3 regions of the Pseudarthrobacter sp. 05T312 genome follow, and region 1 is predicted to be linked to each of the others. Evidence: riboswitches for the same ligand, from Rfam matches in the RefSeq annotation. Region 1 holds a riboswitch; each other region holds the start of a gene.
What was found. A riboswitch is a leader RNA that binds a small molecule or an ion and turns the genes downstream of it on or off. The one in region 1 is predicted to bind cyclic di-AMP.
Positions count from the first base shown of each region.

Region 2: linked by a shared signal. The riboswitch ahead of AC1DIP_RS12820 (peptidoglycan DD-metalloendopeptidase family protein) and the one ahead of AC1DIP_RS08365 (LysM peptidoglycan-binding domain-containing protein) in region 1 are both predicted to bind cyclic di-AMP.
Region 3: linked by a shared signal. The riboswitch ahead of AC1DIP_RS18190 (aggregation-promoting factor C-terminal-like domain-containing protein) and the one ahead of AC1DIP_RS08365 (LysM peptidoglycan-binding domain-containing protein) in region 1 are both predicted to bind cyclic di-AMP.

Region 1 is NZ_JBFTLY010000004.1:144,243-147,507, forward strand. It holds gene AC1DIP_RS08360 (aggregation-promoting factor C-terminal-like domain-containing protein) at 1-754, opposite strand, end outside; cyclic di-AMP (ydaO/yuaA leader) riboswitch at 1,006-1,176, shown strand; gene AC1DIP_RS08365 (LysM peptidoglycan-binding domain-containing protein) at 1,180-2,019, shown strand; gene AC1DIP_RS08370 (protein adenylyltransferase SelO) at 2,128-3,265, opposite strand, start outside.
Region 2 is NZ_JBFTLY010000008.1:136,156-139,420, reverse strand. It holds gene AC1DIP_RS12825 (iron-dependent transcriptional repressor DtxR) at 282-983, shown strand; cyclic di-AMP (ydaO/yuaA leader) riboswitch at 1,132-1,332, shown strand; gene AC1DIP_RS12820 (peptidoglycan DD-metalloendopeptidase family protein) at 1,337-2,164, shown strand; cyclic di-AMP (ydaO/yuaA leader) riboswitch at 2,293-2,471, shown strand; gene AC1DIP_RS12815 (NlpC/P60 family protein) at 2,542-3,222, shown strand.
Region 3 is NZ_JBFTLY010000018.1:83,047-86,311, forward strand. It holds gene AC1DIP_RS18185 (ArnT family glycosyltransferase) at 1-1,478, shown strand, start outside; cyclic di-AMP (ydaO/yuaA leader) riboswitch at 1,676-1,839, shown strand; gene AC1DIP_RS18190 (aggregation-promoting factor C-terminal-like domain-containing protein) at 1,845-2,555, shown strand; gene AC1DIP_RS18195 (VOC family protein) at 2,732-3,136, opposite strand; gene upp (uracil phosphoribosyltransferase) at 3,241-3,265, opposite strand, start outside.

The sequences.
Region 1 (3,265 bases):
CCGCCTGGCCCTGGCGGTACTCACCCTCAAGGGCCGCCGTCGTGCCCTTCAGGGCTGCGAGCTGGGCTGTCAGTTCGCCGCCATGCCGCTGTCCCTCCGCGACTTGCCGGGCCAGCGAATCCTGGGCCGCGCGGGCGGAATCCAACGTTGCCTTCGCCTCCGCGGAAAGCCGCTCCTGCTCGCTCCTGGCAACCTTTTCCTGGTCGGCAAGGGCGGCGGCGGTCTTTTCCGCAGCCGCCGCCTTAGCGACCAGGGCCGCAGTCTTGTCCCCCACGAGCTTTACCAGGTTGAGTCCCTGGACACTGTTGGTTCCCAAGGCATCCAGCGCCACGAAGAACCCTGCGTTGGTTCCGCCGGTCTTGTAGGACTCGACTGCCAAGGCGCCGAGGTCTTTCCGGTACCGCGCCAACTCCGCGTTGACCTGGGCGGCCCGGCCGGACAGTGTTTCCAGGCGGGAAGAAGCTGCCTGCAGCCCGGCGGCGGCGGCAGCATACCCGGCCGCCGAGCGGACGGCCGCTTCCCCTGCCGCCGCAGACTTTGCCTCAAGGCCGGACAGCAGCCCGTTGATGGTGGTGATCTCCGCTGCCTTCGAAGCTTCCGAGGACTGGGCCGCCTGCACGTCTGCCCAAGAGGGGTACCCGCCGGGCGGAGGCGGGTCGTCGGCAGCGGCCGGAAGGACAACGGTGGCGGCCAGGGCAACAGCCACCAGGCTCCCGAGCAAAGGGAACCTGGCGGTGGTCACGAACAGGGGCATAGTCCCGAAGCTTACCGGCGGATTGGTGGGTCACACAGGAAGCCGTTTCCACATTGTTACCGTGAACGGCGGCGCTGGCATCAGCCGAGGTCAGACCGCAGGCAGGCTTATCGTCCACACGTTTGCGCAATTCGAGAGGGCAGCCTCGTATGTTATCTAAATGTGACAATCGGCGTGCACATGGGTTAGGGTCGTCAGGTGTCCCTCCCAGACGGGACATTCCCGTCAGTATGCCGAGCCCTGCCGCTGACCATGGGATCCAACCGCTCCAGTTGGCAGGGACGGGGGAACCAAGTTTCCACGGCCACATGTGGCCTAGGGGTTAAGTCGAAAGCGCCTCCCTCCATCGCGGGGCCGCTTCCGGCCGGGTATCTCCAGCCCGAACCCGACAGCTCACCCCGCAGGCATGGGAGAGGCGATCAACCGTGTCAAAAAATTCCATTCCAGCCCGTCACCGCGCGACTCCGGCCCGCTCCATTGTGCTCGAGGGCCTCGCCGTAACCGCCAAGTCGCAGGCCCGCTCACTGGGCCGCCCGGCGCTTGCTGTGGCAGCAGCGTCCGGCATTGCGTTCGGCGTCGGCGCCCCGGCGCACGCTGGTGTAACCGCACCGGACACCACTGAACAGACCAGCGTGCAGGCCACCGCCCCGGCACCGGCTGCAGCCCCTGCCGCTGCAGCAGGGAATGTCCACACCGTCGTTTCCGGCGACACCCTCGGCGCCATTGCCGCGGCGTACGGCGTCAACCTCAATGACGTCCTGTCCGCCAACGGCCTGGGCCTTTCCTCGGTCATTTACCCGGGCGACCAGATCCAGATTCCCGGCGCCGGCTACACCGCAGCGCCGGCACCGGCCCCTGCTGCAGCACCCGTGCAGGCGGCAGCCGCCACCGCACCGGCCAACACCGGCATGAACATGTCCTACGCCTCCGCCACGCCTGTAGCTTCCACTACCGGCTCGGGCACCGGAGCCGCGATCCTCGCCTCGGCCTACAGCCAGCTGGGCGTCCAGCAGGACTGCACCGCAATGGTTGAGAAGGCACTGCGCTCGGTCGGCAAGTCCGTAGGCGACCTGGCCCCCACCCAGTTCTTCCAGTACGGCACGGTGGTGGGCGCTCCCGCCCCCGGTGACCTGATCATCACCTCCGGCCACGTGGGCGTTTACGCAGGCAACGGCCAGGTTGTCAGCGGCGGCGTCAACGGCTTCGACACGGAGGTGCACTCCATCAGCTGGCTCGGCGGGTACTCCGCAGTGCGCGTAGCCTAGTCTTCGCCGGTCCGGCCCGCTTGGCGGTGCCGACCATTGTGGGAGGGTGGCAGCCGGGAAACCGGCTGCCACCCTCCTGCCGTTAAAGCACTCGACGGGCCGCCGCGGTCAGGTCCCGCAAAACGTCATGTAGCTGCCGAAGTCCTCAGGGGGCCCTTGAAGATAGCGTTCGAGGCCGGGCCGTTCATTGAAGGGGTCGCTGACAGCCGCCAGCAGTTGCTGCAACGGCCCCCGGTCCCCGCCGGTTGCTGCCGACAGCGCCTCCTCCACAAGGTGATTCCGGGGAATGTACGCGGGATTCACGCTGTCCATCAGCTCCGCGGCCGGCTTGAGCTCGTGCCACCGCACCAGCCAGGAATCGAGGGCGGCAAGGTCAGGGACCATGCCGCGCACGGGCCGGCGGTCCCCACGGGCGGCTTTACCCAGGTTGCGGAAGAACAGGGTGTAGTCCACGGGTCCGTCCTTGAGGATGTCGAGGACATCATCCACCAGGGCCCCGGCAACGCCGTTTTCATCGGCGCTGTCCAGGCCCAGCTTGGCCGTCATTCCGCGGGTCCAGGCCTTGCTGTACTGGCCCCGGAAACCGCCCAGGACCTCCACTGCCGGGGCCACGGCTTTCTCCGGGTCCTGGTCAATCAGCGGCAGCATGGCCTCGGCGAGCCTGGCCAGGTTCCATTCGGCCAGGACCGGCTGGTTGGCATAGGCATAGCGTCCGCCGACGTCGATGGAACTGTAGACGGCGGCGGGGTTGAAGGCGTCCATAAACGCGCAGGGCCCGTAATCGATGGTCTCCCCCGAGATGGTCATGTTGTCCGTATTCATGACCCCGTGCACGAAGCCGACGAGCATCCACCGGGCGATGAGCTCTGCCTGGGCGGAAACGACCGCGGCGAACAGCGCAAGGTAGGGGTTGGCGGCACCGGCCGCATGCGGGTAGTGCCTGCTGATGGCATGGTCCGCCAGGCGCTTCAGGAGGTCCATGTTTTCGGTTGCGCGCGCGTACTGGAAGCTGCCAACGCGCAGGTGGCTGCCCGCTACCCGCGCCAGGACGGCGCCGGGCAGCATATCATCGCGCCGGACCTGCCGCCCGGTGGCCACCACGGCGAGCGAACGGGTGGTGGGGATGCGCAGTGCATGCATGGCCTCACTGACAATGTATTCACGCAGCATGGGCCCGACGACGGCACGGCCATCCCCGGCGCGGGCGAAGGGCGTCCGCCCCGAGCCTTTGAGGTGGACGTCCAGG
Region 2 (3,265 bases), on a different contig from region 1:
CGGCGGGGACGAAAGTTTGGTCCGGACGGGCGGGTCATGGCTCGGCCGGCAGCAGGCGATGGCTGCGCAGCGGGCCTTCACCATTCTGCCTGAATGGCAGGGGCGGCGGGAGCCGGCGGGCCCAAAGTCCAGACATTGAGACGGGCCGCCCGTGCGGTACCGCAGGAAGCGCGGCTATTCGGACAAACTCAAAATAGGCTAAGCTGGCCCCCGAACTACCTCGCGGGAAGAGGCGATACGGTGGGACAACGCAAGGTACTGCGCTCGAGGAGCTGAGCTGGATGACGGATCTGATCGACACTACGGAGATGTACCTCAGGACCATCCTGGAGCTTGAGGAAGAAAACATCGTCGCCCTCCGGGCCCGTATTGCCGAGCGCCTGCGCCACTCCGGTCCTACCGTGTCCCAGACCATCGGCAGGATGGAGCGCGACGGGCTCGTGGTCGTCTCCGGTGACCGGCACCTGGAACTTACGGACACCGGCCGCAAGCGGGCCACCGAGGTCATGCGCAAGCACCGGCTGGCCGAACGCCTGCTGGCCGACGTCATCGGCCTGGACTGGGCCTACGTGCATGACGAAGCCTGCCGCTGGGAACATGTCATGAGCGAGCGGGTTGAGCGGCGCATTTACGAGATGCTGGACCACCCCACCGAATCGCCCTACGGCAACCCCATCCCCGGGCTCGCCGCTTTGGGTGGACAGCCTGCCCGCGGTGGCGCCGACGGGGCCATCAGCCTGGTCGAGGCCATGAAGGGCTATGCTCCGGCCTCTGTTGTCACCATCAGCCGGCTCGCTGAACCAATCCAGGTGGAACCGGAACTGCTGGCGCAACTTGACGAAGGCGGAATCCGGCCCGGTGCCGCCGTGGCGCTGGAACGCGTGGGTGATTACATCTCCGTGCGGGTCTCTGGCATCGAGGGCGCACTGGAGCTGCCGCCCGAGGTCGCCGCCCACGTTTTCGTTGCCGTGGCCCAGGCCTGACGCCCGGCCTTGTACCCCGACGAGGCACTTCCAAGCAAAGATAACGGAATTGTTACCTAGGGTCTTAAGGCCCTATAGTGGAACCATTCGTTGATACTTAAGCGTTACCCGATCCGGAGCCGAGCTCTGCCAGCGGATCGGGTGCACGAGTTGTTACTGGCAGAGGCGGGGGAACCACAAGCGGCAGCGGGGGACTGCCTTGGGGTGAAGTCCGTCAGCAGCAAGCCTCTCCAGTGAAGGATTCTTCCGGGAATACCCCTGTGCAGAAGCTTGCCGTGACGGGCCGGGTCCTTGATCTCTCTGACCCGAATCCGACAGCTAACTCCGCAGGCTTTTCCAGAGAGGAACCCTTCTTGACCACGCAGACCTCCAGGGGGCGCCGCCGCGCAGCCAGCCCCCCTTCGGCACCCCGGGTTGTCGAAGACGCAGCAGCGGAGCGCCCCCGCGATCTGCATCGCGACGCGCGCCGCCGCCGGGGGCCCCTGCGGCAGGTAACGGAATTCGCCGCCGCAAGCGGGATCGGCCAGAAGGCCGGAATCGCCCTGGCCGCCACCGGCCTGGTGCTGACGGTCACAGTGCCCGCCACCAGCCCGGTCATGGCCACTGATGCGTCCGGCAACGCGCCCCTGGCGGCATCCTCCGTCAGTCCGCAGCCGCAGATTTCCGCCGATATTGGCGCCCAGATCGACTTCAGCCGCTCGGCCGTGGTGACCCAGGCTGACCCCGACGGGAAGCTCAAGCAGCTCCTGAGCGCCCAGTCAGCGGGCTCGGTCACCCGGGCCGCGTCGGCCGGCACCCTGGCTGCACCACTTGCCACCCTCACCACCGCCTCACCGTTCGGATACCGGGTGAGCCCGATTACCGGCGGCTCCGGCGACTTCCACCGAGGCCAGGACTTCGTGGCGCAATGCGGGACGTCCGTCCTGGCCGCTGCGACCGGCACCGTTACCTTCGCGGGCTGGCACCAGTTCGGCGGCGGAAACCGGGTGGTCATCGACCATGGCAACGGGCTGGAAACCACGTACAACCACCTGTCGTCCTTCAACGTCAAGGTGGGCCAGACGGTCTCCCGTGGAGAAGTCGTGGCACTCAGCGGCACTACGGGTGCCTCCACCGGCTGCCACCTGCACTTCGAGGTGCAGGTCAACGGCGAAGTGGTCGATCCCATGGGCTGGCTGTAACCGAATGATTGCTCACTCTCAGATCGCAGTGACCTGCCGTGACCTGAATGTGACATTGAAACAAAACTGCTGTACCGTCTAACTCGCGTCAACTTTTCCGAAGTTGACGCTCTTGAGTGGATTGCCTAACTCTGCCACCGCTCAAGGTCCGTTCGCATTTCATCGTCTGGCAGGGGCGGGGGAACCAATTTTGGCCTTCTCTCCAGAAGGCCTTGGGGTTAAGTCACGAGCTTCCCAGGAAGCAGTGTGGCCGGGTGACTCCCATCCGAATCCGACAGCTCACCTCGCAGGCATTGGGAGAGGCTACCTTCGTGTCTTCACGCCATCATTCTGCGCGCCACCGTGCGCAAACGGTTCGCACCAGCCCCTTGGACGCCGTGTCCAGGGCCGTGAGTGCAAATGCCGGGACCGTAGGCCGCCAGGCTGCCGTAGTGGCAGCCGCATCGGGCCTCATCCTGAGCATGGGCCTGCCGGCAAACGCAGCTGACACCACCGCCGGTGTCTCTGCATCCACCGAATCCGGCTCGGCACAGACTGCACTGGCCGTCACCGCTGCCCCCACGGCGACGGTTTCCTTCGAGCGCCCGGTCGTCAAGACCACCGCCGCTCCGAAGGTCGAAGCGGTGCGTCCCCAGTCCACCGCACCAGCCGAGCGCGCCGCCACCGCGACCGCAGGCCAGGACGCCGCTCCCGCCGCCAAGGCCGCCGAGACTGTGTCCGCCGCAACCTCCGGCATTGCAGCCATCGCCTACACCGGCATCGGCCACGCCTACGTGTGGGGCGGCACCAGCCCGGTCACCGGCTGGGACTGCTCCGGGTTCGTCCAGTGGGTCTACGCGCAGGCCGGGATCAGCATCCCCCGCACCAACGCGTGGAGCATCATGACCCCCACCTCCACCCCGCAGCCGGGCGACCTCGTTGTCCAGAATGGTGGCGCGCACGTAGGCATCTACGTCGGCAACGGCATGATGATCAGCGCGCTTAACCCCTCCCAGGGCACGCTGCTGCACTCGCCCGCAGCCACCGGTACCTCTTCGTACTACCACCTCAACAAGTAGTTCTTGGGCTTAGCGCTCCAAGGGCTATTTCTTTGCCCACAGC
Region 3 (3,265 bases), on a different contig from region 1:
GCCGGTTGCGCTGGCTCCTGCTGGCCGGCGTGTTCCTGGGCTTAGGCTTCCTGGCCAAGCAACTGCAGGTCCTGCTGGTGGTTCCCGGGTTCGCCGTGGCCTACCTGGTCGCGGCGCCGGGCAGGCTGGGCCGGCGCCTCCTGGGGCTGGCGGCGGCGGGGGCAGCGATGGTGGTTTCCGCGGGCTGGTGGCTCGCGGCCGTGGAGCTGACGCCTGCCGGCATGCGGCCCTACATTGGCGGGTCGCAGGACAACTCCATCCTGGAACTCACCCTTGGCTACAACGGGTTGGGGCGGCTGACGGGCGACGAGACGGGCAGCGTGGGCGGCGGCAACGGGTGGGGCGTCCCCGGCCTGTTCCGGATGTTCAACAGCGAGTTCGGGGGCCAGATAGCGTGGCTGCTTCCCTCCGCCCTGATCCTTGCGGCGGGCCTGCTGTGGGTGGGCCGGCGGGCACCGCGGACGGATCCGGTGCGTGCGTCGGTGGTGGCCTGGGGCTCGTGGGTCCTGGTGACGGGCCTGGTGTTCAGCTTCATGGCCGGCATCATCCACCCCTACTACGCTGTGGCGCTCGCGCCGGGAATTGCTGGGCTTACCGGCCTGGGCGCTGTCCTCCTGTGGCAGCACAGGCAGCAGCCGGCCGCTGCAATCCTGCTCGCGGCGGCGGTGGCAGCGGCCGCCCTGACGGCGTTTTCGCTGCTGGGCACCACATCGGCCTACGGTCCGTGGCTGCGCTGGCTGGTGCTGGCAGCAGGCCTGGCCGCGGCGGCCGGAGTGGGCCTCAACCGGTTCCTGGGCCGCCGCTCCCTGCAGCGGACGACGGCGGCGCTCGCCGTTGCTGCGTCGCTCGCCGGGCCGCTGGCCTACTCCGTCTCCACGGCGTCGGCGGCGCACAGCGGGGCAATCGTCAGCGCAGGACCCACGACAGGGTTCGGTGCGGGGCCGGGCGGCGCACCCGGTGGCGCCGGGGGCAACCGGAACGGATTCGGCCCCAGTGGCACGGGGAGCACGGGCAACGCAGCCCAAGGCACACCGGGACAAGGCACACGAGGACAAGGCTTCCGGCAGCAAGGCACCCAAGGCGGCACGGGGTTTGCCGGGAACCGCAGCGGAGGCATGGGCGGGCTCCTGGGTGCACCCACGCCGTCGGCCGACCTGGTCACCGCGCTCCAGGCCGGGGCGTCAAGCTACACCTGGGCCGCGGCCGTGGTGGGTTCCAACAACGCCGCCGGTTACCAACTGGCAACCGAACTTCCGGTCATGGCGGTGGGCGGCTTCAACGGCACCGACCCCTCCCCAACGCTGGCGCAGTTCCAGGAGCTGGTGTCCCAGGGAAGGATCCATTTCTTCATCGCGGGCGGAACCATGCGTTCCTCCAGCGGCTCGGATGAGGCAACCCGGATTACTGAGTGGGTGGCAGCCAATTTCCAGGCGCAGAGCATCGGCGGCACCACGGTGTACGCCCTGTCTGGCCAGTAGCGAAGCAGTCCGGCCCGGGCCGGAAGTCCCTGCGGGCCGGACTGCCTCAGGCCATCACTCCTCCGTTCGCGCTGCCGCAAACCGACGCGCTGGATCCGTGACTTCCGTTACCTAAACGTGACTTCCGCTTAATCTTCCTGTACCGTCGATTGGGTGCGGTCCCCGTTCGGACCGCATATCCCGGGTTGACGCCAAGCTCTGCCGCTTCCCCGGATTCCGATTGAGCAACGGCAGAGGCGGGGGACCCACCGTCCCGGGCAATAACTGCCCTTGGGGTTAAGCCAGTACGTGATTTTCATTCCGTACGGCCGGATGCCCTCATCCGAACCCGACAGCTAACTCCGCAGGTGTGAGAGGCGATCAATCATGTCCAAAAACACGGCAGAATCATGCCTGCACGCTAAACACAGGGCCAAGCAGCAGGCCAAGAAGACCACCCTCGGCCAGCGCGCCGCAGTTCTTGCGGCATCGTGCGCGGTGCTGGTCGGGGTAGGCGCGGCCGGACAGGCCACCAGCAGCATGGCCCCGGCATCGTCCACCCAGTCAAACACGGCAGCAGCTGACGCCCAAATGAGCATCGAGAAGAGCGAAATCCGCTCCAACCCGGTGGAGAGCCCCGCTCCCGCAGCCATCAGCGTAGCGCCGCAGGCGGCTGAACCGGCTCCGGCAGCAGCGCCCGCCGCTCCCGCACCGGCAGCCCCTGCGCCTGCTCCCGCACCGGCGCCCGCCCCTGCCCCCGCACCCGAGCCTGCACCCGCCGTCGCGGTCAACGATCCTGCGGGCGCCCAGGCCTACGCGGCCGGCCAACTGGCCACGTTCGGCTGGGGACCGGACCAGATGCAGTGCCTGCAGACCCTGTGGACCAAGGAATCCGACTGGACCACCACGGCCACCAATCCCAGCAGCGGGGCGTACGGAATCGTCCAATCCCTCCCGGCCGAGAAGATGGCCAGCTCCGGCGCGGACTACCTCACCAACTACCGCACCCAGATCAACTGGGGCCTGGATTACATCAAGAAGAGCTACCAGTCCCCCTGCGGCGCACTGAGCTTCCACCTGGCGCACAACTGGTACTAGGCACCACTCCCCTGCCGCAACGCGACGAAGCGGCACCTTCAGCTGAGCCTTTCCAGCATTGACGGCCGCCCGACGACGCGTCCCGGCCCCCGCCGTCGTACGCCTTGGAGTGGGGCCCGGCAGGAAATACCGCCTAGACTGCGGGCCGCATCCCGAGGGATGCGGCCCACAGTGGTTTAAGGTGCAGGGCTCTGCGCCGCGCCTGCCCCGGGGTTACGCCACGGGATGTACTGGACAGACCACCTGTTGCCGTCCGGATCGGCGAAATACACGAAGTGGCCCCAGTCCTGGACGTCCACGTCGCTGACATCCACGCCGTTGTTCTTCAGGAAGTCCTGAGCTGCCGTGATGTCGCTGACCACCAGCTGCAGGTTTGCGCCGGTGCCGGGAGGTGCGTCCGTCAGCCCCTCGCCAATGCAGATGGAGCAGGCCGAACCGGGCGGCGTAAGCTGCACGAAGCGGATGTCGTCCGAGGGCCGCTCGTCGTAGTCGGCGTTGAAGCCCACCTTGTTGACGTAGAAATCCTTGGCGCGGTCAACGTCGGAGACGGGGACAAAGGCAAGTTCGAGTTTCCAGTCCATCCGCACAGGCTAGCGGCGGCGCACCGGCCCGGAAAGGCCCAGCGCAAATGGGGCCGTCGAAAAAGGCCCTTGTCCCGACAGGTCGAGTCCTGAAAGGCGGGAGGCTACCCGGCGATGCCGTAGAGGCGG